2 regions of the Lysinibacillus sp. S1 genome follow, and region 2 is predicted to be linked to the other one. Evidence: a T-box and tRNA genes for the amino acid it is inferred to sense, from the RefSeq annotation. Region 2 holds a T-box; the other holds one or more tRNA genes.

Region 1 (17,214 bases), 620 kb from region 2:
CTTGCAACTCTACCGATAAATCGATTGTTAAAAGCTGCATTCTATCAGGTACTGTTAATCGCTCTGGCGTAAAGTTTAAAATTCCCTTTGCATTCATGGCTGCTAAGCGATCCGCCATTTTTTGAGCGGAGCGTGGTGAAACGGTTAAAATAGCAAGCTCTGCACCGTATTCTGCATATTTTTCTTCCAATAAATCTGGATGAAAAACCGGAATGTTACTGATCATTTTGCCATCCTTCGGTGCTTTTGAATCGAATGCTACCACAATATGTGTATTATGGTTTTTTTGAAAATTATATTTTAATAATGCACTGCCTAAATTCCCCACACCAATTAACGCTACTTTTGTCGTTTCATGTTGATCAAGCGTCTGGCTAAAAAATTGTAATAGATGCTGCACATCGTAGCCATAACCTTTTTTCCCAAGTGCACCAAAATAAGAAAAATCACGGCGAATAGTTGCAGAATCTATTTTCATCGCTTCACTCAATTCCTTCGACGAAATACGTTCCATACCTTCTTGTGCAAAGTTTTGAATAAATCGATAGTAAAGAGGAAGTCTTTTTGTAGTGGCTTGTGGAATTTTTAATTCTTGTTTCAAACTTTTTCCTCCTTATGATGTACCTCCATCAATTTTACTGTCTTTAACTACTAATTTTAATACATTCATCCTTAACAATATACAACATTTTTGCAATCCCCTGCTGTATTTCTCTTTAGTTAATGGCGCCTTATACGCAGCTAACTAAAAAGAAATCGTTTCAATCTTACATGACTGCTAGGAATAAGTAAAGCACGGACATTGCATGCAAATCGTTCATCCATTACACTAAGGTAGAATTGAGGTGTCAAGAATGATTGTTTTACAGGTCAATCAACTAACTAAATCCTTTCTTGCAGATGAAATTTTAAGTGGTGTTAAATTAGAAGTTCAACACCGTGACCGTGTTGCCTTAGTAGGACGAAACGGTGCAGGTAAATCTACTTTATTAAAAATAATTGCTGGTCAAATGTCTTATGATTCAGGTGATATCATTATCCCAAAGGATATTCAAATAGGCTATTTAGAGCAACATGCAGGATTAAACTCTACGCTAACAATTTGGAATGAAATGATGACTATATTTGAATCTCTTTTAGCCCAAGAACAGCTGCTACGCTCACTTGAACAACAAATGGCTGATCCTACTGTCTATGAAAACCCTACTATGTATGCGAAAGTTATGTCGGAATACGATCAATTACAGCATACGTTTAAAGATGCAGGTGGCTATCAATATGAATCAGACATACGGTCAGTCCTTCATGGTATGCAATTTTATTCCGAAGACTATGACAAACCCATCAGTTCCTTATCTGGTGGACAGCGCACACGTTTAGCACTTGCTAAGCTCTTACTTAGTAAACCAGATCTTTTAATTCTCGATGAGCCAACGAACCATTTAGATATCGAAACACTATCTTGGTTGGAATCCTATTTAAAGGGCTATGAAGGCGCTATTTTAATTGTTTCCCATGACCGCTACTTCTTAGACCAAGTCGTTTCTATTGTCTACGAAGTATCTCGTCATCGCGTTACCAAATATCCGGGTAATTATAGTGCATATCTAGATGAAAAAGCTAAAAATTATGAGCGTGATGTCAAACTCTTTGAACGTCAGCAAGATGAAAAGGCCAAGCTAGAGGATTTTATCCAAAAAAATATTGCACGTGCTTCTACAACAAAAATGGCACAAAGTCGACGTAAAATGCTTGAACGTACCGAGTGGATGGAATCGCCGGATGGTGATGAGAAATCCGCTAGTTTCGGTTTCACGATTGAACGTCAAAGTGGAAATGATGTTTTATCTGTTGATGAATTAACGATAGGTTATAACGATCGTACCATTTCTAGTGGGATAAACCTCCGCACTTTTCGTGAGGATCGTATTGCCCTTGTTGGACCAAACGGAGTTGGTAAATCGACATTATTAAAAACAATTGTAAAAGATTTATCCCCTCTTGGAGGTAGTATTCGTTATGGTACGAATGTACAAATCGGCTACTATGATCAAGAGCAAGCAAAGCTATCGAGCAATAAGAGTGTCCTAAAAGAATTATGGGATGAATGGCCACTCATGAACGAAAAAGATATTCGAACTGTATTAGGGCGTTTTCTTTTTAGTGGTGAAGATGTGGATAAAGCTGTATCCTCTTTATCGGGCGGTGAAAAAGCACGCCTTGCACTCGCAAAGCTAATGATGCAAAAGGCTAATTTCTTAATTCTAGATGAGCCTACCAATCATTTGGACTTAGATAGCAAAGAGGTATTAGAAAATGCCTTGATTGATTCTCCAGGTACGCTTCTATTTGTCTCACACGACCGCTACTTCATTAATCGTATCGCAACAAAAGTGGTGGAGTTATCTGGAACGGGTTCATTTGAATATTTAGGTGACTACGATTATTACGTTGAGAAAAAGCAGGAACTATTGGAGCTAGCACAAATGAAGGCTGCCTCCCAACCACAAGTACAGCAAGACCTACCTGATAAAACCTCTACATCAAAAATTGATAAAGAAGCAAAAAAGCGTGAACGTCAAATTAGACGTACGATTGAAGATTTAGAAAGCAAGATGCAAGAAACATCTGCTATTGTTGCAAGACTAGAAGAAGCTCTTTGTGACTCTGCCATTTTTACCGACCATGAAAAAATTTCAATGCTTCAAGCAGAATTAGCAACTGCTAAAGAACAGCATGAGCTATTAGAATTAGAATGGCTTGAGTTAAATGAAGAACTTGAAAATATTAGTATGTAAATGATGTAAGCCATGTGAAAGGTCACATGGCTTTTTCTTTACTTGTCTTCATTTTTCATATATATTGGTCAAGTGCTATTTTTCGACAAAAAATGCCCACAGTTTTATTCACACTACAAATCTAGTAGTACCAACATATCAACAGAGTTTTCCACATTGTCCACAATGAAAATTTATTTTATCCACATTCTATCGTATAAAACCAGCTACTATATATTGAATAATCACAAGTTATACACAAGTTATCAACAATTTGTGCATAAGTACGCGTGTTCGCCATTTAATTCGCTCCTTTACCTGTGGATAATTTTCTGAAAAATTTGTCAATTGTGATGCCTCTACTGACTATTCCCTTAGCACGGTTCTTTTTTATCAACAATTATTCGACAATTAAAAAAAGAGATATCTAAAAATATAGATACCTCTTTCTTACACTATACCCAGGATTTTAACTCCATTCCTGGACGTCCATTCATCATTAAGTTTCCTCGAATACCAGCCTCAAACATCGGCATAGCTGCTGCGCCAATCATTGCCGCATTATCAGTACACAATTTAAGCGGCGGTACAAAAAACGGGATACCTTCCTCTTCAAATACAGTCTCCAAAGAAATTCGCAACCCCTTATTTGCTGCTACACCTCCAGCTGCAATAACCTGTTTCACCTGATATTCGCGAGCAGCACGTAATGTCTTAGCAGTCAGTACTTCAACAACACTTTCCTGAAAGCCCTTGGCGACAGCTGCTGGTGAAATAGCTTCACCTCGTTGATCCATATTATGTTTATAATTGATGACAGCTGATTTTAAACCGCTAAAGCTAAAATCATATGAATCCTCTTCCAACCATACTCTTGGAAAAGGAACAGCCTCTCCTTCCTCATGAGCAAGACGATCAATATGTGGCCCACCAGGATAAGGTAAATTTAAAACACGCGCCACTTTATCATAAGCTTCACCAGCTGCATCATCTCTTGTTTCACCAATGACCTCAAAAGAGCCATGTTCCTTCATATAGACAAGCTCTGTATGACCGCCTGAAACTACTAGTGCTAATAAAGGGAACTCCATCGGCTGAACAAGCGCATTGGCATAAATATGCCCTGCAATATGATGCACACCTACAATTGGTAGGTTATTCGCAAAGGCAAAAGCCTTCGCTGCATTAATGCCAATCAACAATGCCCCTACAAGACCCGGACCCTCTGTAACAGCAACCGCATCCAAATCTACCGGCTTTAAATTTGCTTGAGCTAATGCTTCTTCAATTACCATCGTAATTTGTTCAACGTGATGGCGTGATGCAATTTCAGGAACAACGCCACCAAATCGCTTATGACTCTCTATTTGAGAAGCAACAACATTCGACACGATTTCATGACCATTTCGTATAATCGCTGCAGCTGTTTCATCACAGCTTGATTCTATTGCTAATATCAATCCATTATTCATTATAAATTCACCCACATGACAAGGGCATCCTCCCCGTTATCCGTATAATAGCCTTTCCGTATACCACCATCTTGGAATTGGAGCTTACGATAAAGATTTTGTGCAACTGTGTTCGTTACTCGTACCTCCAATGTCATAACCTCCATTCCATGTAAACGAGCTATTTGCATTGCCTCACGCATTAATCCCTCGCCTATACCTCGTCCACGAGCTGCCTCAATAACAGCTACATTCGTAATTTGGGCTGCATCTATAACCATCCACATCCCGCAAAAACCAATAATACGTCCACTTGCATCAACAGCCAGCACATAATGGGCATACTGATTTTCATGTACTTCATAGTAAAAGGAATCCAACGTCCAAGGTACAGGAAATGAAGCTACTTCAATTTCATAAACTGCTGGTACATCATCAGAAACCATTTTACGATAAGTTACATCACTACTCATGTTCTTTCTCCTTCTGTTCTTTCAGCCAATTTGCTTCAGCCTCTGCAATTCGTTTATATTGTGGGACAAAGTGATGAGTAGCTTCAACACTCGGTAATTCCACTTTAGTTCCTACACGAATAACTTCCGTTGCACGTGGCAAGTCAAGACTAAAAGGTGCACGAAAAGCGTTATCGCCAAGCTCCTCTACAATGTTATCCCAAAATAAGCCCACATCTGTTCCTACAAATAAAATAGGTGCATCTAATGCCCTTAAACGCTCTAATAAATCAGCGATATGTGCATGATGATCCTCCACAAGAGCCTCTAGAGTCACTCCTTGATAAACAGCTGTATAAACATTATCTCTTCTTGCATCAAAAATTGGACAAATTAATCCATTATAAAGGGTAGCATTTGCAGCTAATGCTTTTAAGCTAGAGACACCAACTAAAGGTATCTGTAATGTCCATGCTAGGGTTTTCGCTAATGTTACACCTATACGGACCCCTGTATACGAACCTGGCCCTTCAGACACTGCAATAACATCCAAGTCGCCTGCCTTCAAACCTGCTCTTGCTAATACCTCTTCAATAGCGGGCATTGCGCCTGCTGAATGTGTTAATTTTATATTTTGTACCAGCTCAGCTACCACTTTTCCATCCCTCACAATAGCAACGGAAAGTGGTGTATTCGCTGTTTCTATTCCTAACCAAATCATTTCATTAGCTCCTCACATAGTGCCTCATAGCGTTCCCCACTAGGTATTAACACAAATCGTCGTTCATTGTCTCCGATTCGATAAATCTCTATCGCTAATCGATTCCGTGGCAAATCCTGTTCTATTAAATGCGCCCACTCTACCACTGATACTGCATCTCCATAAAATAATTCATCCCAACCAAGGTCCTCGTCACTTTCAGCCAAACGATAAACATCTAAATGATTGAAGGGTAAACGTCCTTCATACTGTTTAATGATTGTAAATGTTGGACTGTTGACCGTTCTTTTCACACCAAGCCCTTTTGCTAAGGCCTTCGTAAACGTTGTCTTGCCTGCACCCAAATCTCCTTCTAATGTAATTGTATCTTGAGCTTCTAGTAATTTTGCAAGTGTCACGGCAAAACGCTCTGTATCATCAACTGAATTCATGATTATTTCATACATTCTCATTTTTCCTCTCATCACTACATTACCTCTAGTTTACCTAAACTAGCGAAAATGTTCAAAGCATCCAATATCATTATATCCTACATAGATTATCTTCGTTAAAAAGCCTAATTTTATGACATGGTAGCCATTTAAATAAAAAAACACGCCTTCTTTTACAAAGACGTGACAACTATTTATCTGTTTGAATGACCTTTCACTGCTATGATTTCTTTGCCAATTAGTTTATCATCCTTAAATTTTACTATATAGGCCTGTGTCATCAAGATTTCATCATTCCAACGATATTCATTATTTTTGATTTTTTTACCTGCGCCGCCTGCTGCTTCTACTACCTCAATATATGACATATCATTTTTTAATTTCTCAAATTCTACTTCGTTCATATTTTTTTGCCAGTGATACGCATTTGATTCTTCAATCTCCATAATAGGATCTCCACAGCCTACCATCATTATCATGGAACCAATAAGCAAAGGGAAATAAATACTTTTAAAAGAATAATCTTTGCTCATATAAACACCTCCGTAGCCAATCCGATTACATCTACTTTTTTACCCCTAATCTTTATATTAGAAACATCTCTAATTTTACCTTATAGAAACGCTATCATTTATCGGTAATTTTTACTATTTTTAGATAATGTTAAATATATGAAATTCGCTATGTTTATGGCAATATTATCGATCATTTCACAGCGATTTAAGCCATTTTTTAGATACACTTGATATGTTTTAGGGAAATAGATGTTGTTTATGAAATAATAAAGGGAAGTTGGTCTCAAATACTTCACAAAATGTTATGCTTTTAGCCTCTGTGTTTCTACTAGGCAGTGTTGATCCTTTCGACATTATTCATTTGTCATGTAATTTCTACTTAATTTACTGATAAACTCCTGAAAGATGAATTGGATCCATACTCCAATCACATACAAAAAAGTCCCTATGATGTAAAATCATAAGGACTGTAATATCAATTTAAATGGCGGTCCCGACCGGGATCGAACCGGCGATCTCCTGCGTGACAGGCAGGCATGTTAACCGCTACACCACGGGACCTCTTTAAGACATTTATAAATATATCATAGAAAATATAGATATACAATATCTTTTTTCACATTTTTTTAATATATTTTCCACATAATCAACATCTACTTTCATATAAGCTCTAAACATGATGCAAATTTTGCAGTATATTTAACTTTGAAGGGGGAAACATAACATGTCAAATTAGAACAATTACAAGCAGCCTTACAGCTCCACAATACCGATGCAATTATTATCACAAATGCTCAAAATCGTCGCTATCTAACAGGTTTTACAGGTAGTGCAGGTACAGTTATTGTAACAAAGACACGCGCACTTTTATTAGTAGACTTCCGCTACACACAGCAAGCAACAAATCAGTGTGACACCTTTGAAGTACTAGAGATTGATCGCAACCATTTATATGAAACCATTCAGGAAATTCTTGAACAGGAATTAATTCAAACTGTTGGTTTTGAGCAACATCATGTAACTTATTTTAGCTATCAATTAATGAAGAGCAAATTGACAGCTATATTAAAACCAATGCCTACTATTGTAGAAGATTTACGGATGATTAAAACACCAGAAGAAATTGAAATAATTAAGAAAGCAGCATGGATTTCCGATGAGGCGTTTAATCATATTCTGACATTCATCAAACCAGGTATTTCAGAACTTGAGATTGCCTATGAATTAGAGTCTCATATGCGAAAAAATGGTGCAACAGGTGCAGCCTTCGATATGATTATTGCTTCTGGCCATCGTTCAGCACTCCCACATGGTGTAGCATCCTCTAAAATAGTGGAGCAAGGTGACATGTTGACAATGGATTTTGGTGCTTACTACCGAGGTTATCGTTCTGATATGACAAGAACGATTGCTGTTGGAGAACCATTAGAGCAATTAAAAGAAGTATATCAAATAGTTTATGGTGCCTTACAGCATGCCCTTTCCAATATGAAGGCTGGTATTACTGGACAAGAGGCCGATAGTTATTCACGAGACTTCATTACTAAAAAGGGATATGGACAAAATTACGGACACGGTGCAGGACATGGTATAGGCTTAGATATCCATGAAAACATATTTATGTCTACCATATGTAAAGACATGTTAGAAGAAAATATGGTACTAACTGTCGAACCGGGTATTTATATACCTAATGTAGGTGGTGTTCGAATCGAGGATGATGTTATCGTTACAAAAGAAGGTGTGGAAGTCATCACTCACTCTCCTAAGGAACTCATTATTTTATAGCCCATTAAAGTGATGTTTTATATGGAGATATCATTAAAGAAGTTTAGCTGCTTACTTTGATATATAACAAATGTTTTAAAGAGTAAGTACAATAAATTCTTTGTACTTACTCTTTTTATAAAAGAAAAAACAGCCAACACACAGCTGACTGTTTTGTTTGCCTAGCGACGTCCTACTCTCACAGGGGGAAGCCCCCAACTACCATCGGCGCTAAAGAGCTTAACTTCCGTGTTCGGTATGGGAACGGGTGTGACCTCTTTGCCATCATCACTAGACTTATGCGACCTCCAATACACGGCGTATTACTGCGTCAGCTGCTCTCGTTCAATCAGTCACGTACAGAAGTACGCTCCTTCAATCACTCGTTTGCTTCCTTGTACTACTTGTGTCTTGAAGCTCTCTTTTTTTGTTGAAAGAATTGTTCTTTCAAAACTGGATAAACGGTGCATTGAATGTTTCAAACTTTTTGGTTAAGTCCTCGATCGATTAGTATTCGTCAGCTCCATGTGTCACCACACTTCCACCTCGAACCTATCTACCTCATCGTCTTTGAGGGATCTTACTTACTTGCGTAATGGGAAATCTCATCTTGAGGGGGGCTTCATGCTTAGATGCTTTCAGCACTTATCCCGTCCACACATAGCTACCCAGCGATGCCTTTGGCAAGACAACTGGTACACCAGCGGTGTGTCCATCCCGGTCCTCTCGTACTAAGGACAGCTCCTCTCAAATTTCCTACGCCCACGACGGATAGGGACCGAACTGTCTCACGACGTTCTGAACCCAGCTCGCGTACCGCTTTAATGGGCGAACAGCCCAACCCTTGGGACCGACTACAGCCCCAGGATGCGATGAGCCGACATCGAGGTGCCAAACCTCCCCGTCGATGTGGACTCTTGGGGGAGATAAGCCTGTTATCCCCGGGGTAGCTTTTATCCGTTGAGCGATGGCCCTTCCATGCGGAACCACCGGATCACTAAGCCCGTCTTTCGACCCTGCTCGACTTGTAGGTCTCGCAGTCAAGCTCCCTTGTGCCTTTACACTCTACGAATGATTTCCAACCATTCTGAGGGAACCTTTGGGCGCCTCCGTTACCTTTTAGGAGGCGACCGCCCCAGTCAAACTGTCCGCCTGACACTGTCTCCTGCCCCGCTAAGGGGCATGGGTTAGAATTTCAATACAACCAGGGTAGTATCCCACCGACGCCTCCTTCGAAGCTGGCGCTCCGAGATCTCTGGCTCCTACCTATCCTGTACAAGTTGTACCAAAATTCAATATCAGGCTACAGTAAAGCTCCACGGGGTCTTTCCGTCCTGTCGCGGGTAACCTGCATCTTCACAGGTACTATAATTTCACCGAGTCTCTCGTTGAGACAGTGCCCAGATCGTTACGCCTTTCGTGCGGGTCGGAACTTACCCGACAAGGAATTTCGCTACCTTAGGACCGTTATAGTTACGGCCGCCGTTTACTGGGGCTTCAATTCGCAGCTTCGCTTGCGCTAACCACTCCTCTTAACCTTCCAGCACCGGGCAGGCGTCAGCCCCTATACGTCACCTTACGGTTTTGCAGAGACCTGTGTTTTTGCTAAACAGTCGCCTGGGCCTATTCACTGCGGCTCTCATGCGCTTGCACGCTCAAGAGCACCCCTTCTCCCGAAGTTACGGGGTCATTTTGCCGAGTTCCTTAACGAGAGTTCTCTCGCACACCTTAGGATTCTCTCCTCGACTACCTGTGTCGGTTTGCGGTACGGGCACCTCTCACCTCGATAGAGGCTTTTCTTGGCAGTGTGAAATCAGGAACTTCGTCCATACGGACTCGCCATCACAGCTCAACGTTACAGTGTGCGGATTTGCCTACACACACGCCTTACTGCTTGGACGCGCACAACCAACGGCGCGCTTACCCTATCCTACTGCGTCCCCCCATTTCTCAAACGGTGAGGAGGTGGTACAGGAATATCAACCTGTTGTCCATCGCCTACGCCTATCGGCCTCGGCTTAGGTCCCGACTAACCCTGAGCGGACGAGCCTTCCTCAGGAAACCTTAGTCATACGGTGGACGGGATTCTCACCCGTCTTTCGCTACTCATACCGGCATTCTCACTTCTAAGCGCTCCACCAGTCCTTCCGATCTGACTTCAACGCACTTAGAACGCTCTCCTACCACTGACATCGTAGATGTCAATCCACAGCTTCGGTGAATCGTTTAGCCCCGATACATTTTCGGCGCAGCGTCACTCGACCAGTGAGCTATTACGCACTCTTTAAATGATGGCTGCTTCTAAGCCAACATCCTGGTTGTCTGTGCAACGCCACATCCTTTTCCACTTAACGATTACTTTGGGACCTTAGCTGGTGGTCTGGGCTGTTTCCCTTTTGACTACGGATCTTATCACTCGCAGTCTGACTCCCGTGTATAAATATCTGGCATTCGGAGTTTGTCTGAATTCGGTAAACCGGGATGGCCCCCTAGTCCAAACAGTGCTCTACCTCCAGTATTCTCATCACGAGGCTAGCCCTAAAGCTATTTCGGAGAGAACCAGCTATCTCCAAGTTCGATTGGAATTTCTCCGCTACCCACACCTCATCCCCGCACTTTTCAACGTGCGTGGGTTCGGGCCTCCAGTAAGTGTTACCTCACCTTCACCCTGGACATGGGTAGATCACCTGGTTTCGGGTCTACGACCACGTACTATTTCGCCCTATTCAGACTCGCTTTCGCTGCGGCTCCGCCTTCTAAAGCTTAACCTCGCACGTAATCGTAACTCGCCGGTTCATTCTACAAAAGGCACGCTATCACCCATTAACGGGCTCTAACTACTTGTAGGCACACGGTTTCAGGATCTCTTTCACTCCCCTTCCGGGGTGCTTTTCACCTTTCCCTCACGGTACTGGTTCACTATCGGTCACTAGGTAGTATTTAGCCTTGGGAGATGGTCCTCCCGGATTCCGACGGAATTTCACGTGTTCCGCCGTACTCAGGATCCACTCAGGAGAGAACGAACTTTCGACTACAGGGCTTTTACCTGCTCTGGCGGACCTTTCCAAGTCGCTTCATCTAACTCGCTCTTTTGTAACTCCGTATAGAGTGTCCTACAACCCCAAGAGGCAAGCCTCTTGGTTTGGGCTCTTCCCGTTTCGCTCGCCGCTACTCAGGGAATCGATTTTTCTTTCTCTTCCTCCAGGTACTTAGATGTTTCAGTTCCCTGGGTCTGCCTTCAAGACGCTATGTATTCACGTCAAGATACTACGCGATTAAACGTAGTGGGTTCCCCCATTCGGAAATCTCCGGATCAAAGCTCACTTACAGCTCCCCGAAGCATATCGGTGTTAGTGCCGTCCTTCTTCGGCTCCTAGTGCCAAGGCATTCGCCGTGCGCCCTTAATAACTTAACCAAGTTATTAAGCCTATAAAAAACTTAAAAAATAAATGTGTTTGTTACAATTTCAATGTCGTTTTATCCAGTTTTCAAAGAACAAGTTTTGAAGTGTTTCATTCAGATAGAATGAACCTTCAAAACTGAACGCAAAACGTAATCTTACAAACCCAAGGTTTGTATTCCGAAATAATCCTTAGAAAGGAGGTGATCCAGCCGCACCTTCCGATACGGCTACCTTGTTACGACTTCACCCCAATCATCTATCCCACCTTCGGCGGCTGGCTCCAAAAGGTTACCTCACCGACTTCGGGTGTTACAAACTCTCGTGGTGTGACGGGCGGTGTGTACAAGGCCCGGGAACGTATTCACCGCGGCATGCTGATCCGCGATTACTAGCGATTCCGGCTTCATGTAGGCGAGTTGCAGCCTACAATCCGAACTGAGAACGACTTTATCGGATTAGCTCCCTCTCGCGAGTTGGCAACCGTTTGTATCGTCCATTGTAGCACGTGTGTAGCCCAGGTCATAAGGGGCATGATGATTTGACGTCATCCCCACCTTCCTCCGGTTTGTCACCGGCAGTCACCTTAGAGTGCCCAACTAAATGATGGCAACTAAGATCAAGGGTTGCGCTCGTTGCGGGACTTAACCCAACATCTCACGACACGAGCTGACGACAACCATGCACCACCTGTCACCGTTGCCCCCGAAGGGGAAACTATATCTCTACAGTGGTCAACGGGATGTCAAGACCTGGTAAGGTTCTTCGCGTTGCTTCGAATTAAACCACATGCTCCACCGCTTGTGCGGGCCCCCGTCAATTCCTTTGAGTTTCAGTCTTGCGACCGTACTCCCCAGGCGGAGTGCTTAATGCGTTAGCTGCAGCACTAAGGGGCGGAAACCCCCTAACACTTAGCACTCATCGTTTACGGCGTGGACTACCAGGGTATCTAATCCTGTTTGCTCCCCACGCTTTCGCGCCTCAGCGTCAGTTACAGACCAGAAAGTCGCCTTCGCCACTGGTGTTCCTCCAAATCTCTACGCATTTCACCGCTACACTTGGAATTCCACTTTCCTCTTCTGCACTCAAGTCCCCCAGTTTCCAATGACCCTCCACGGTTGAGCCGTGGGCTTTCACATCAGACTTAAAGGACCGCCTGCGCGCGCTTTACGCCCAATAATTCCGGACAACGCTTGCCACCTACGTATTACCGCGGCTGCTGGCACGTAGTTAGCCGTGGCTTTCTAATAAGGTACCGTCAAGGTACAGCCAGTTACTACTGTACTTGTTCTTCCCTTACAACAGAGTTTTACGATCCGAAAACCTTCTTCACTCACGCGGCGTTGCTCCATCAGGCTTTCGCCCATTGTGGAAGATTCCCTACTGCTGCCTCCCGTAGGAGTCTGGGCCGTGTCTCAGTCCCAGTGTGGCCGATCACCCTCTCAGGTCGGCTACGCATCGTCGCCTTGGTGAGCCGTTACCTCACCAACTAGCTAATGCGCCGCGGGCCCATCCTATAGCGACAGCCGAAACCGTCTTTCAGTCTTTCACCATGAAGCAAAAGAGATTATTCGGTATTAGCCCCGGTTTCCCGGAGTTATCCCAAACTATAGGGTAGGTTGCCCACGTGTTACTCACCCGTCCGCCGCTAACGTCAAAGGAGCAAGCTCCTTTTCTGTTCGCTCGACTTGCATGTATTAGGCACGCCGCCAGCGTTCGTCCTGAGCCAGGATCAAACTCTCCATAAAAGAAATTTGATTAGCTCAAATGTTTTGCTGGCATCATGTTTGATGTCCAAAATTGTTGTTTTGTTCACTAGCAAAAGCTAGCTACTTAAAACTTTATTGATTACGTTTTGCTTGTTCAGTTTTCAAGGTTCATGTCATCGCCCTTTTGGACAACTATTTAAATTTACCATACAACCAAGAGGTTGTCAACACTTTTTTGGAGCGGGTGATGAGAATCGAACTCACGACATCAGCTTGGAAGGCTGAGGTTTTACCATTAAACTACACCCGCATATATTTTCTTGAAAATGGCGCGCCCGGCAGGAGTCGAACCCACAACCTTCTGATCCGTAGTCAGACGCTCTATCCAATTGAGCTACGGGCGCATATGAAATTAATTAATTGACTTGGTGCGGCCGAGAGGACTTGAACCTCCACGGGGTTGCCCCCACTAGGCCCTCAACCTAGCGCGTCTGCCGTTCCGCCACGACCGCATTCAATTAGTAACTTTTTTATTATACTATGATAATTCAAAAAGTCAACTCTTTTTCTTAAAGAGATGAGCCATGAAGGACTCGAACCTTCGACCCTCTGATTAAAAGTCAGATGCTCTACCAACTGAGCTAATGGCTCGAATTAAGAAATGAATGGCTGGGGTACTAGGATTCGAACCTAGGCATGACGGAATCAAAATCCGTTGCCTTACCGCTTGGCTATACCCCAATAAGTGGCGGTCCCGACCGGGATCGAACCGGCGATCTCCTGCGTGACAGGCAGGCATGTTAACCGCTACACCACGGGACCAAAATATTATTTACATTAAATTATGAAAAATGACCCCTACGGGATTCGAACCCGTGTTACCGCCGTGAAAGGGCGGTGTCTTAACCACTTGACCAAGGGGCCATGGCTCCGAAGGCAGGACTCGAACCTGCGACAACCTGATTAACAGTCAGGTGCTACTACCAACTGAGCTACTTCGGAATAATTCATGTTATGTTGTCGTCGTTATCTTGTCGACTTTTACTATTATAGGGACAACTCAACAAAACGTCAACTATTTTTTAAACTTTTTTTACTCTACTAATTTTAATTTCCCCAAACACTTACTGCAACAATACCTTTCAACATTCATTTTTATTTTCCGTATATATAATTGGTGGCAATTGACACAAGTATATGTATAGCGTCGTCGTTGTTTTTTAACTGTAGCTTTCGGGACATGTAAAACTGCGCAAAATCGAGGGGCATCTACTTTCCTTAATAATTCTCTAAAATCTTTATCTCGATGCTGATACCCTTTACCTTCAATATGTAGGTGATAATGGCATAATTCGTGTAAAACAATACCTTGAATCTCTTTCAAACCGTATAACTCATAGGCTTTAGGATTAATCTCAATATTATGGGATTGTAAAAGATATCGTCCTCCCGTTGACCGTAATCTCGGATTAAAGTAGGCTTGATGCAGAAAAGGCCTCTGAAAGTTTTCTAAAGATAAGCGACGAACAAGCTCTTGTAATTCTTGATTGTCCACAGTAATCACCTCTAACAACAAGAATACCACACTGCGTAGTATAGACAGTGTGGCAAAAATTTAGTACTCAAACTAATGCTTGATTTTTAGGAGGAAGCATCGTTAAAGAGATACGTCCTTTCGTTACATCTATTTGTTCAACCCAGACAGTTACAATATCCCCAAGTGCCACAACTTCTAATGGATGCTTTATACGTTTATTTTGGAGTTTAGAAATATGCACAAGTCCATCTTGCTTCACGCCAATGTCAACAAATGCGCCGAAATCTACTACATTTCTTACCGTCCCCTGCAATTCCATACCTACTTTTAAATCTTCCATTTTTAATACATCAGTCTTAAGCAATGGTTGTGGGAATGCATCACGTGGGTCACGACTAGGTTTCATTAAGGTATCCACGATATCTTGAATTGTCACAACTCCTACTCCAAGCACATCACTTAATTTTTGGATTTTTAGTGCTGCAATAGCATCCTCTGCCTTCTGTGTCCCTAACTCTTTTTTATCTATTTGAGCCTCTGCTAATATTTGCTCAGCAAGGGCATAGCTCTCAGGATGAATACCTGTAGCATCAAACGGATTTTTTGCTTCTGGGACACGTAGGAAACCAATAGCTTGTTCATACGTTTTGGCGCCTAACCTTGGAATCTTCTTTAATTGCGCACGTGTAGTAAATTGACCATTTTCCTCTCGCGTCTTTACGATATTCTCTGCAACAGTTTTTGATAGACCAGAAACATATTGTAAGAGTGATGATGAAGCCGTATTTACATCTACACCAACTTGGTTAACAGCTGTTTCTACTATAAAAGATAGCGATTCATTTAATTTTTTTTGAGAAACATCATGCTGATACTGACCTACACCCACAGCTTTTGGTTCAATTTTCACTAACTCTGATAAAGGATCCTGTAAGCGACGTGCAATGGAGACAGCACTACGTTGTTCAACCTGTAAATCAGGAAATTCTGTACGTGCAATTTCAGACGCTGAATAAACAGATGCCCCCGCTTCATTGACAATCACATAGGCTATGTCAGTAGTAAGTTCATTTAATACATCCGCGATAAATTGTTCTGTCTCCCGAGATGCTGTACCATTACCAATGGCAATTATACTTATTGGATACTTTGCCAAAATTCCTTTTACAATAGCTTTGGATTTTGCCACATCTGGTTTCGGTGGATGTGGGTAAATAGCTGTAACCTCAAGCATTTTCCCAGTTTCATCTACAACCGCCAGCTTGCAACCTGTACGGTAAGCTGGATCAACCCCTAAAACATATTTACCTTTCATAGGTGGTTGTAGCAATAGGTTACGTAAATTTTCAGAAAAAATATGAATAGCCTGTGCCTCAGCTTTTTCTGTAAGCTCGTTTCGTAATTCCCTTTCAATTGAAGGCTGAATTAAACGCTTGTACGAATCCTCGATTGCTAGTTTAACTTCTGCAATAGCAGGAGACGAACCAGTTGCAGGTATCCATTCTTTCCACATAATCATTAATACTCGGTCCACCGGCACATGAATAGAAACCTTTAAGATTTCTTCTTTCTCTCCTCGGTTTATTGCTAAAATACGGTGTGGTACAATGCGACTAACAGGCTCTTCATATTCGTAATACATTTCAAAAACATTTTTCTCGTCGATTTCTGTATTTTTCACAGACGTCACAAGAATTCCATCTTTCCATGAATAAGCTCGGATTTTTTCACGAATAGAGGCATCGTCCGCAAAACGTTCTGCTAATATATCTCGAGCTCCTATCAGGGCTTCTTCCGTATTAGCAACTTGTTCGTTGTCCACAAAGTCAGTTGCTAATTGCTCTAATGCATCATCACTAAATGCTAACAGGAGATCTGCAAGAGGCTCTAAACCTTTCTCTTTTGCAATCGTCGCCTTTGTACGTCGTTTTTGCTTATAAGGTCTATATAAATCCTCAACACGTTGTAAGATTGTTGCAGAAAGAATAGCCTGCTCTAATTCTGGTGTAAGCTTTTCTTGCTCTTGGATTAATCGTATAACTTCTTCTTTTCGTTGTTCAAGTTGCTGTATGTAGTGATAACGATCTTCTACAGCTTTAATTTGCACCTCATCAAGTGATCCTGTAACCTCTTTTCGATAGCGCGCAATAAATGGTACCGTATTTCCCTCTTCTAATAAGTTAATAACAGCTTCTACTTGCCCTGGTTTGACTGCTACATCCTTTGCAATGAGCTGTAACATTTGCTTTTGCTCCACATCATCACTACCTTTTTCTTTTCATTTTACCATTACACTTTACTAAAAATGCAAAAAAATAGTCTACTCAGACGAATATGAGTAGACTATTTCCATTCATTTTAAAGGTATTTTTCATTAAACACCCATGAAAGATTAGAGCGAAACACTGCCACTTGCTAGAATAGCCTCTTGTAATTTCTTTATTGCTTTCCTTT
Region 2 (6,605 bases):
GCCTGCATTACCAACGATTGCTAATCAACTGGCACCAAAAGGTCGTCAAGGATTCTATCAAGGGATTATCAATAGTGCTGCTACTGGAGGACGGATGATTGGTCCACTATTTGGTGGTATTATGGTAGATCAATTTGGCATGATTCCTCTCGTTTTAACATTGGTGGTCATCGTACTATTGGCGATTATTCCATGTTTAACATACGATTATCCTTTAAAGAAGAACAAAATAGTAGCAGATTAATAATGTCGCACTGAAAAGAGCAAAAACGAGTGTTAAGCACTTGTTTTTGTTCTTTTTTTAATAGTAGATATTGAAAAAATGTTGTGACAGGATTACAATCATACATATTCAAATATTTGAATATGTAGTTATATGGAGGGATTTTTTATGGACGAGGGCTTACAACAGTTTAAAGCGGATTTTTTCAAAGCATTAGCACATCCGTTACGCATCAGAATACTTGAACTCCTTGTAGATGGACAGAAAAGTGTCAATGAGATTCAAGATTGCTTAGAGAAAGAGGGTTCTGCCGTTTCTCAGCAATTAAGTGTATTGCGTGCTAAAAATATTGTTTATGGCGTGAAGGAAGGAAAAAAAGTTTATTATTCTTTAAGTGACCCAATGATTGGTGCATTACTTGGGGTGGCAAAGGATATTTTTAATAACCATTTGGTTAATACCATTTCGAGATTAGAGGAAATGACAAGTAATGAAGGTGACGAAGAGAATAAGTAAATCAATGATGATGAAAAATTGGGCTTTGCTTATTATTTCGAAGGGAAGATTTATCTATGAAGTCACTGTTTACAGGACGCTTTGAAGGATATTCAGTTCAACATGTAAAGAAGGATTTATTGTCAGGGATTATTGTGGGAATCGTTGCTATTCCACTTGCCATGTCCTTTGCCATAGCATCGGGTGTGAAACCTGAATATGGGATTTATACGGCTTGCATTGCAGGTATTCTTATTTCTCTCTTTGGAGGTTCTAAATATCAAATAGGTGGGCCTACGGGGGCGTTTGTGCCAATTTTATTGGGGATTGTTCTTACCTATGGCTATGAAGATTTATTACTTGCGGGTTTAATGGCAGGGGTATTGCTTTGTGTCATGGGCTTTTTTAAGTTAGGGACTTTAATTAAGTTTATTCCACGTCCTGTAACAGTTGGTTTTACAGCAGGGATAGCAGTGATTATTTTTACAGGTCAAATCGCTAACTTTCTAGGGCTCACAAATGTTAAAAGGCATGAATATTTTATCGCCAACATACAGGAAATCATTAAGCAGCTTGGTACGACAAATACGTATAGTATTCTTACTGCTGTCGTATGCTTGGCGACAATAATGATAACTCCAAAGTTTTTTCCAAAGGTTCCAGGAGCATTAGCGGGTATCGTTGTCTCTACACTTATGGCAACTTTCTTCTTTTCAGGACAAGTTGCTACCATTGCAACGGCTTATGGGCAAATTCCTAATACATTACCTCATTTCGCCTTACCAAACATCACGCTCGAACGATTACAACAACTTATTGGCCCAGCGTTTGTCATTGCAATGCTAGGTGGTATTGAGTCTCTATTATCGGCAGTTGTGGCGGATGGGATGACAAATAGTAAGCATAACAGTAATCGTGAGTTAATTGGTCAGGGGATTGCTAATATTGTGACGCCTTTATTCGGTGGTATTCCAGCAACAGGCGCCATTGCACGCACAGCGACCAATATCAAAACAGGCGCAGTATCTCCTATGTCGGGTATCATTCATGGTGTGTTTGTTTTAATCACATTATTGTTATTAGCTCCATATGCATCTCATATTCCGTTAGCAAGCATGGCTCCGGTATTGATGGTCGTAGCTTGGAATATGAGTGAACGACATCATTTTTCACATATCGCAAAATTAAAATCAGGCGACTCACTGGTATTATTGATTACCTTTTTATTAACGGTATTCACKMGTCTTACATTAGCAGTTGAGGTARGGCTTGTGCTGGCTGTGCTATTATTTGCGAAACGYATGAKTGAAAAGCTTGTWGTTACAAAAGTACTTCCAGATCATTCAAATAAAAGTGAAAAGGTACAGCCACATGTAGTGCATCAGCAGCATGATTGCCCGCAAATTAGTATGTACACAATTGAAGGGCCGTTGTTTTTTGGTGCTGCACAAATGTTTGAACAAACGATTGAAAGTACTTTGCATCAGCAACCAAGAGTTTTGATATTACGGATGGGGAAAGTGCCCTTTATGGATTCTACTGGAGAAGCATATTTTAGTAATATCATTGAAAATTATACAGCACAGGGCGGTACTATTTTGGTAACGGGTGTGCAAGGAGATTTAAAGGATGCTCTTCAGCACAATGGACTTTACGATAAAATAGGCGCGCAGCATTTTTTTCAGCATACTGGAGAAGCGATTACAAAAGCTTTCCATTATTTAAACGTCAATCAATGTATTGGTTGTCAGCACTTTGCTTTTCATGAATGTCAGGATTTATCAAAGTCTAAGGAAGAAAAGGATTTAATTGTTCAGTAATGGGTAAGCTGTAAACAAAGGCTTGTGCTTTTCAATACTTTCCATTAGAATAAATGCAATATCATGTAAAGACTGTGATGAGGAATAGTAGATTTGTGGTTCTTTTTAGAGAGCTAGCGGTTGGTGGGAGCTAGTAAGAATGCAAGTTGAACTCGCCTTCTGAGTCTGCCCGCGTGAAACAGCGTGTGTCGTTTCTTCCGCGTTAAGGAAGCTTGAGCCGAGTGTAATCACTAATTTGGGTGGTACCGCGGGAGTACAWATTCTCTCGTCCCTTCTATAAGAAAGGGGCGAGTTTTTTTTATTTTTTAAATATTTTKTCAATTATGATGGAGAGCAGCACGATCAATCGAAGGAGGAAAAAAAATGAGTTTTAATCATGAACAAATTGAAAAAAAGTGGCAGCAATATTGGGCTGATAACAAAACATTTAAAACTGAAAATGAAACAGCGAAGCCTAAATTCTTTGCTTTAGATATGTTCCCTTATCCATCTGGCGCAGGACTACATGTAGGCCATCCAGAGGGGTATACGGCAACTGATATTCTATCACGCTTTAAACGTATGCAAGGCTATAATGTACTTCATCCAATGGGCTGGGATGCTTTTGGTTTACCAGCTGAGCAATATGCACTTGATACAGGGAATGATCCAGCTGAATTTACAGCTAAAAATATTGCGACATTTAAACGTCAAATWCAAGRGCTAGGCTTCAGCTATGATTGGGGTCGCGAAATTAACACAACTGATMCAGAGTATTATAAATGGACACAATGGATTTTTATCCAGCTTTATAAGAAAGGTTTAGCTTATGTAGATGAAGTAGCTGTTAACTGGTGTCCAGCACTTGGCACGGTATTAGCTAACGAAGAAGTAATTGATGGGAAATCAGAGCGTGGTGGTCATCCAGTAGAACGCAGACCAATGAAGCAGTGGATGCTTAAAATTACAGCCTATGCTGATCGTTTAATCGATGACTTAGAAGAAGTTGATTGGCCTGAATCTATTAAAGATATGCAACGCAATTGGATTGGCCGTTCAGAAGGGGCAGAAGTGACATTTGCCATTGACGGTTCTGATCAAAACTTCACAGTTTTCACAACACGTCCTGATACATTGTTTGGTGCTACATACTGTGTGCTTGCACCAGAGCATAAATTAGTGGAACAAATTACAACAGCTGACCAACGCCAAGCTGTTGAGGCTTATTTAGAGAAAGTTAAAATGAAATCTGACCTAGAGCGTACAGATTTAGCGAAAGAAAAAACAGGTGTATTTACAGGTGCTTATGCAGTGAATCCGATAAACGGTAAAAAAGTGCCGATTTGGATTGCTGACTATGTGTTAGTGTCTTATGGTACAGGTGCTATTATGGCGGTGCCAGCACATGATGAACGTGACTATGAATTCGCAACTGAATTTGGCTTAGACATCGTTCCTGTACTTGAAGGTGGAGACATTAGCAAAGAAGCATTTACAGGTGATGGTCAACATATTAACTCTGAATTCCTGAATGGCTTAAATAAAGCAGATGGCATTGCGAAAGCCATTGAATGGTTAGCGGAAAAAGGTGTAGGGGAGAAGAAAATTTCTTATCGTCTACGTGACTGGTTATTCTMCCGTCAGCGTTMTTKGGGTGAACCAATTCCAATGATTCATTGGGAAGATGGCACGATTACGCCAGTTCCAGAATCAGAATTACCTTTAATGCTACCAAAAACAGATAATATCCGTCCATCAGGTACTGGTGAGTCACCATTAGCAAATATTGAAGAATGGGTAAATGTTGTCGATCCAGAGACAGGTAAAAAAGGACGTCGTGAAACAAATACAATGCCACAGTGGGCAGGTTCGAGCTGGTACTTCCTACGCTATATCGACCCTACAAATACAGAGGCGATTGCAGACCCAGAGTTACTAAAACGTTGGTTACCTGTTGATATTTATATTGGTGGTGCGGAGCATGCTGTATTACATTTACTATACGCTCGCTTCTGGCATAAAGTTCTCTATGATTTAGGCGTTGTCCATACAAAAGAGCCATTCCAAAAATTATTTAACCAGGGAATGATTCTAGGTGAAGGTAACGAGAAAATGTCTAAATCTAAGGGCAATGTTGTCAACCCAGATGAAATCATTACGTCACATGGTGCCGATACATTACGTTTATATGAAATGTTCATGGGCCCACTAGAGGCTTCTGTTGCATGGTCTACAAATGGTTTAGATGGAGCACGCCGCTTCTTAGACCGTATCTGGCGTCTATTTGTCAGTGAAGAAGATGGCGCAATTTCAGCAAAAATTCAAGTGTCTAACGATCAATCACTTGAAAAATCATACCACCAAACAGTGAAAAAAGTGACAGAGGATTATGAAGGCATCCGCTTTAACACAGCTATTTCACAAATGATGGTCTTTATTAATGATTGCTATAAAGCTGATGTGATTCCAACGACTTATGCTGAAGGCTTTGTGAAAATGCTAGCTCCAATCGCTCCACATATTGCAGAAGAACTATGGCAACTATTAGGACACGATTCAACTCTTTCATATGAGCAATGGCCAACATATGATGAAGCAAAGCTTGTGGATGATGAAGTAGAAATTGCTGTACAAGTTGCTGGTAAAGTTCGTGCTAAGATCGTCGTAGCAAAAGATGCTTCAAAAGAGGATATTGAAAAAGTAGCACTTGCCGATGAAAAGGTTCAAGAATACATGGCAGGAAAGAGCTTAGTGAAAATCATCGTTATTCCAGGCAAACTTGTCAATATTGTCGTAAAATAAAGAGATATAAAGTAAAAATGTACATTACTAAATTCAATTTTAGTAATGTACATTTTTTAATTTAGAGCTTAAGCAATAAAATAAGGACTGCACCCATCTAACTGAGTGCAGTTCAATAAATAGCTCCTGATACAATTAAATAATCAATCCCACAATAATAGCTGTTAGGATACTTACGAGTGTAGCACCGTACAACAACTTTAGTCCAAATCGAGCAACGACATTCCCTTGCCTTTCATTCAAACCTTTTACAGCTCCCGAAATAATCCCGATTGATGAAAAGTTGGCAAAAGATACGAGGAATACAGAAATAATACCTAATGTACGTTCACTCATGGACTCGGCAACATCGCCAAGGTTAATCATAGCAACAAATTCGTTTGTTACTAATTTGGTTGCCATAATACCGCCAGCAGCCACAGCATCTGCCCATGGGATACCCATTAGGAAAGCGATTGGCGCAAAGATATAGCCTAATATTTCTTGGAAAGATATACCGATAATCATATCGAATAATGAATTGATTAAATCCATTAATGCTACGAAACCAATAAGCATTGCCCCAACAATGATGGCTACTTTAAAGCCATCCATAATATATTCGCCAATCATTTGAAAGAACGCTTGCTTCTGTTCATCTTCAATTGTTAAGATATCTTCTTTTTCATCCACAGTATATGGATTAATGATGGAAACAATAATAAATCCACCAAACAGGTTTAATACAATGGCCGTAACAACATACTTTGGCTCAATCATCGTCATATAAGCTCCAACTACTGACATCGAAACAGTCGACATAGCAGAAGCGCATAATGTATACATACGTTGTGGTGCAATCTTATCTAATTGCTTTTTAACAGTTATGAACACTTCGGATTGGCCTACCATAGCAGAAGCAACAGCATTATAGGATTCCAATTTCCCCATGCCACTTACTTTACTTAAAAATAAACCTACCCATTTCATCAGAAAAGGAAGAATTTTAAAATGCTGCAAGATCCCAATCAGAACAGATATAAAGACGATCGGTAATAAAACTGTTAAAAAGAAGGGTGATTCACCTTCATTTGCTAAGCCACCAAAAACAAATGATATACCTGCATTTGCATAGGACAATAAGTGATCAAACACTTTGGTGATTCCTTTGATTAGCACATAGCCGACCGTTGTATTAAGTAGTAAAGCTGCCAATAAAAATTGGATGATCAACATAATCACTATATATTTATATTTTATTTCTTTTTTGTTTTTACTCATTAATAAAGCTAAGGCAAAAACAAGTA

The links. A T-box is a leader RNA that pairs with one kind of tRNA and senses whether it is charged. The one in region 2 lies ahead of leuS (leucine--tRNA ligase), so its partner is inferred to be a tRNA-Leu.
Region 1: it encodes a tRNA-Leu, which carries the amino acid that the T-box ahead of leuS (leucine--tRNA ligase) is inferred to sense. The anticodon was not compared.

The regions. Positions count from the first base shown of each region.
Region 1 covers NZ_CP173154.1:3,240,023-3,257,236, reverse strand. The annotation lists gene ACHZEU_RS16235 (redox-sensing transcriptional repressor Rex) at 1-601, opposite strand, end outside; gene ACHZEU_RS16230 (ATP-binding cassette domain-containing protein) at 855-2,798, shown strand; gene tsaD (tRNA (adenosine(37)-N6)-threonylcarbamoyltransferase complex transferase subunit TsaD) at 3,233-4,249, opposite strand; gene rimI (ribosomal protein S18-alanine N-acetyltransferase) at 4,249-4,701, opposite strand; gene tsaB (tRNA (adenosine(37)-N6)-threonylcarbamoyltransferase complex dimerization subunit type 1 TsaB) at 4,694-5,401, opposite strand; gene tsaE (tRNA (adenosine(37)-N6)-threonylcarbamoyltransferase complex ATPase subunit type 1 TsaE) at 5,398-5,847, opposite strand; gene ACHZEU_RS16205 (hypothetical protein) at 6,027-6,365, opposite strand; tRNA gene ACHZEU_RS16200 (tRNA-Asp) at 6,833-6,908, opposite strand; gene ACHZEU_RS16195 (M24 family metallopeptidase) at 7,125-8,135, shown strand; rRNA gene rrf (5S ribosomal RNA) at 8,295-8,410, opposite strand; rRNA gene ACHZEU_RS16185 (23S ribosomal RNA) at 8,602-11,529, opposite strand; rRNA gene ACHZEU_RS16180 (16S ribosomal RNA) at 11,711-13,262, opposite strand; tRNA gene ACHZEU_RS16175 (tRNA-Gly) at 13,460-13,533, opposite strand; tRNA gene ACHZEU_RS16170 (tRNA-Arg) at 13,551-13,627, opposite strand; tRNA gene ACHZEU_RS16165 (tRNA-Leu) at 13,650-13,735, opposite strand; tRNA gene ACHZEU_RS16160 (tRNA-Lys) at 13,802-13,874, opposite strand; tRNA gene ACHZEU_RS16155 (tRNA-Gln) at 13,890-13,964, opposite strand; tRNA gene ACHZEU_RS16150 (tRNA-Asp) at 13,970-14,045, opposite strand; tRNA gene ACHZEU_RS16145 (tRNA-Glu) at 14,076-14,147, opposite strand; tRNA gene ACHZEU_RS16140 (tRNA-Asn) at 14,149-14,225, opposite strand; gene ACHZEU_RS16135 (SprT family protein) at 14,317-14,778, opposite strand; gene ACHZEU_RS16130 (Tex family protein) at 14,846-17,017, opposite strand; gene sigB (RNA polymerase sigma factor SigB) at 17,153-17,214, opposite strand, start outside.
Region 2 covers NZ_CP173154.1:3,862,526-3,869,130, forward strand. The annotation lists gene ACHZEU_RS19380 (MDR family MFS transporter) at 1-244, shown strand, start outside; gene ACHZEU_RS19385 (helix-turn-helix transcriptional regulator) at 392-739, shown strand; gene ACHZEU_RS19390 (SulP family inorganic anion transporter) at 796-2,538, shown strand; T-box leader at 2,604-2,814, shown strand; gene leuS (leucine--tRNA ligase) at 2,902-5,319, shown strand; gene ACHZEU_RS19400 (NupC/NupG family nucleoside CNT transporter) at 5,455-6,605, opposite strand, start outside.